Regions from separate parts of the Enterobacter sp. K510 genome, predicted to be linked through region 1. Evidence: predicted binding sites of a transcription regulator. Region 1 holds the regulator's gene; the other holds the start of a gene.
What was found. Region 1 encodes sigma-54, which starts transcription at its own class of promoters, with help from an activator protein. Its sites were predicted from a motif close to GTTGGCACANNTTTCGCTNT; they were not measured.
Positions count from the first base shown of each region.

Region 2: the regulator sigma-54 is predicted to act here: its motif matches at 993-1,012, upstream of glnA (glutamate--ammonia ligase).

Region 1 is NZ_JBNRLQ010000013.1:74,940-77,132, reverse strand. Features, by position in the region: gene lptB (LPS export ABC transporter ATP-binding protein) at 1-262, shown strand, start outside; gene rpoN (RNA polymerase factor sigma-54) at 310-1,743, shown strand; gene hpf (ribosome hibernation promoting factor) at 1,766-2,053, shown strand; gene ptsN (PTS IIA-like nitrogen regulatory protein PtsN) at 2,136-2,193, shown strand, end outside.
Region 2 is NZ_JBNRLQ010000012.1:117,483-119,675, forward strand. Features, by position in the region: gene typA (ribosome-dependent GTPase TypA) at 1-721, opposite strand, end outside; gene glnA (glutamate--ammonia ligase) at 1,102-2,193, shown strand, end outside.

The DNA of each region.
Region 1 (2,193 bases):
TCCGAAATTTATTCTGTTGGATGAACCTTTTGCGGGCGTAGATCCAATTTCTGTTATCGACATCAAACGTATTATCGAACACCTGCGCGACAGCGGCCTCGGTGTGCTGATTACCGACCATAACGTCCGCGAAACCCTGGCCGTGTGTGAGCGGGCTTATATCGTCAGCCAGGGGCATCTGATTGCCCATGGTACGCCGCAGCAAATCCTTGAAGACGAACAGGTTAAGCGCGTATATCTTGGGGAAGGCTTCAGACTCTGATAGGGTAGAGAAAATAAAGGGTTTAAGCGGAGAAGACTGCTCTGAATATGAAGCAAGGTTTGCAATTACGGCTTAGCCAACAACTGGCCATGACGCCACAATTGCAGCAGGCCATCCGTCTGTTGCAATTGTCTACGCTGGAACTTCAGCAAGAGCTTCAGCTGGCGCTAGAAAGCAACCCGTTGCTGGAGCAAACCGATCTTCACGATGAGATAGACGCCCAACCGACGCAGGACACCGAAAACCTGGATGCCGTCGATGCCCTTGAACAGAAAGAGATGCCCGATGAGCTGCCGCTGGATGCCAGCTGGGACGAGATCTACACCGCCGGTACGCCTTCGGGTAACGGTGTCGATTATCAGGATGATGAACTGCCGGTCTATCAGGGCGAAACCACCCAGTCCCTGCAGGATTACCTGATGTGGCAGGTGGAACTGACCCCCTTCTCGGATACCGATCGCGCCATTGCCACCTCCATCGTCGACGCCGTTGATGACACCGGTTATCTCACCGTCTCGCTGGACGATATTCTTGAAAGCATGGGCGATGAGGAGATCGGGCTGGATGAAGTCGAGGCGGTGCTCAAGCGCGTACAGCGTTTTGATCCGATCGGCGTTGCCGCCCGCGATCTGCGTGACTGCCTGCTGATCCAGCTGTCGCAATTTAGCAAAGACACGCCCTGGCGCGACGAAGCGCAGTTGATCATAAGCGATCATCTTGATCTACTGGCGAACCATGATTTCCGATCTCTGATGCGCGTAACGCGGCTGAAAGAAGATGTGCTAAAAGAAGCCGTCAATCTGATCCAGTCGCTCGATCCGCGACCCGGCCAGTCGATCCAGACGGGCGAACCCGAATATGTTATCCCTGACGTGCTGGTACGTAAGCATCAGGGACGCTGGACTGTCGAGCTTAATTCCGACAGCATTCCCCGCCTGCAAATCAATCAGCACTATGCCGCCATGTGCGGCGGATCGCGTAATGACGCGGACAGCCAGTTTATCCGCAGTAATTTGCAGGATGCCAAATGGCTGATCAAAAGTCTGGAAAGCCGTAACGACACGCTGCTGCGCGTCAGCCGCTGCATCGTTGAGCAGCAGCAGGCCTTTTTTGATAAAGGCGAAGAATATATGAAACCGATGGTGCTGGCCGACATTGCCCAGGCCGTCGAGATGCACGAATCGACCATTTCACGTGTGACTACCCAGAAGTACCTGCACAGCCCACGGGGCATTTTTGAGCTCAAATATTTCTTCTCCAGCCATGTGAATACCGACAGCGGCGGCGAAGCATCGTCCACCGCCATTCGCGCGCTGGTGAAGAAACTGATAGCCGCAGAAAACCCGGCGAAACCACTGAGTGACAGTAAGCTAACTACCCTGCTGTCCGACCAGGGTATCATGGTAGCGCGCCGTACTGTTGCGAAGTATCGAGAGTCTTTATCCATTCCGCCGTCTAACCAGCGTAAACAGCTGGTCTGACTCAACCGATAAGGAAGACACTATGCAGCTCAATATCACAGGACATAACGTCGAGATTACTGAGCCCTTGCGCGAATTTTTACAGACAAAATTTGCCAAGCTGGAGCAATTTTTTGACAGGATCAATCAGGTCTACATTGTTCTGAAGGTGGAAAAGGTGACGCATATCGCCGACGCCACCCTGCATGTCAACGGCGGAGAGATCCACGCCAGTGCGGAAGGGCAGGATATGTATGCCGCCATTGATGGTTTAATTGATAAACTTTCACGGCAGCTCACTAAACATAAAGATAAACTGAAACAACACTAATTGTCCGGGCAGTTAACGGGTGCAGGACGGCCTGTTGTGAGACACAACGGGCCCTTTGTACCGTTAGCGCTTAGGTGAAATTATGATGAACAACGATTCAGCTCTTCAATTGAGCAATGTCCTTAACCAGGAATGTACCC
Region 2 (2,193 bases), on a different contig from region 1:
CGATGATGGTCACTTGCTGGTTCGGTTTCACCTTGCCGCGTTTGATGCGGCCGATGCCGATAACACCAACATAGTTGTTGTAATCCAGCTGGGAGATCTGCATCTGCAGCGGACCATCAAGGTCAACGTTCGGCGCAGGTACATGGTCAACAATCGCCTGGTACAGCGGGGTCATGTCTTCCGCCATATCAGTGTGATCGTTACCGGCGATGCCCATCAGTGCAGATGCATAGATGATAGGGAAATCGAGCTGCTCGTCAGTCGCGTCGAGGTTAACGAACAGGTCGAATACCTGATCGACAACCCAGTCCGGACGCGCGCCAGGACGGTCAACTTTGTTAATAACAACAATCGGCTTCAGGCCGTGTGCAAACGCTTTTTTGGTAACAAAGCGAGTCTGCGGCATTGGGCCATCCATTGCGTCAACAACCAGCAGCACGGAGTCTACCATGGACATAACACGTTCAACTTCACCACCGAAGTCGGCGTGACCCGGGGTATCAACGATGTTGATACGGTAGTCATTCCATTTAATAGCGGTGTTTTTAGCGAGGATGGTAATCCCACGCTCTTTCTCCAAATCGTTGGAGTCCATCACGCGTTCGGTCGTTTCAGCACGCTCGCTGAAAGTACCGGATTGCTGCAGGAGCTTGTCAACCAGGGTAGTTTTACCGTGGTCAACGTGAGCAATGATGGCGATGTTACGCAAATTTTCGATCACAACTTTGCCTCAGGCATTAGAAATAGCGCGTTATTGTACACGTATTAATCGCAGTACAGAACAGGATCACAAAGAACCTTTACAAACAATACGGAAAGTAAGGCTTTGTGATCGCTTTCACGGCGCAGTAAAGGGGTGCCTTAACGAAAATTGCACCAATATAGTGCTTGTGGTTCACAATCAAGCACTATACTGGTGCAATGTTTCCATTCTGGTGCAGCCCTTTTGCACTATGACGTGCATGATAACGCCTTTTGGGGGTGTTTTTAAAGTTGGCACAGATTTCGCTTTATATCCTGCAGAGCAACAATGCCGATTATGAGCAGTGTTTTCTGACCTCGTTACCACGACGACAATGACAAAATCCGGGAGAGTTAAGTATGTCCGCTGAACACGTTTTGACGATGCTGAATGAACATGAAGTGAAGTTTGTCGATTTGCGCTTCACCGATACCAAAGGTAAAGAACAGCACGTCACTATCCCGTCCCATCAGGTTAATGCCGAATTCTTCGAAGAAGGCAAAATGTTTGATGGCTCCTCGATTGGTGGCTGGAAAGGTATCAACGAATCCGACATGGTGTTGATGCCTGACGCGACTACCGCTGTCATTGACCCGTTCTACGAAGAAACCACGCTGATCATCCGCTGCGATATCCTGGAACCAGGCACCCTGCAGGGCTATGACCGTGACCCGCGTTCTATCGCCAAGCGCGCTGAAGAGTATCTGCGCTCCACCGGCATCGCCGACACCGTACTGTTCGGGCCAGAACCAGAATTCTTCCTGTTCGACGACATCCGTTTCGGCAGCTCCATCTCCGGCTCTCACGTTGCTATCGATGATATCGAAGGCGCATGGAACACCGGCACCAAATACGAAGGCGGTAACAAAGGTCACCGTCCGGCCGTGAAAGGCGGTTACTTCCCGGTTCCACCGGTCGATTCTTCACAGGATCTGCGTTCCACCATGTGTCTGGTGATGGAAGAGATGGGTCTGGTGGTTGAAGCTCATCACCACGAAGTGGCAACTGCGGGTCAGAACGAAGTGGCAACCCGCTTCAACACCATGACCAAAAAAGCCGACGAAATTCAGATCTACAAATATGTTGTGCACAACGTGGCGCACCGCTTCGGTAAAACCGCGACCTTTATGCCGAAACCGATGTTCGGTGATAACGGTTCCGGTATGCACTGCCATATGTCCCTGTCCAAGAACGGCACCAACCTGTTCTCTGGCGACAAATATGCCGGTCTGTCTGAGCAGGCGCTGTTCTACATCGGCGGCGTAATCAAACACGCTAAAGCGATCAACGCCCTGGCGAACCCGACCACCAACTCTTACAAGCGTCTGGTCCCGGGTTACGAAGCGCCGGTTATGCTGGCTTACTCTGCCCGTAACCGTTCTGCCTCTATCCGTATTCCGGTAGTTGCTTCTCCGAAAGCGCGTCGTATTGAAGTGCGCTTCCCGGATCCG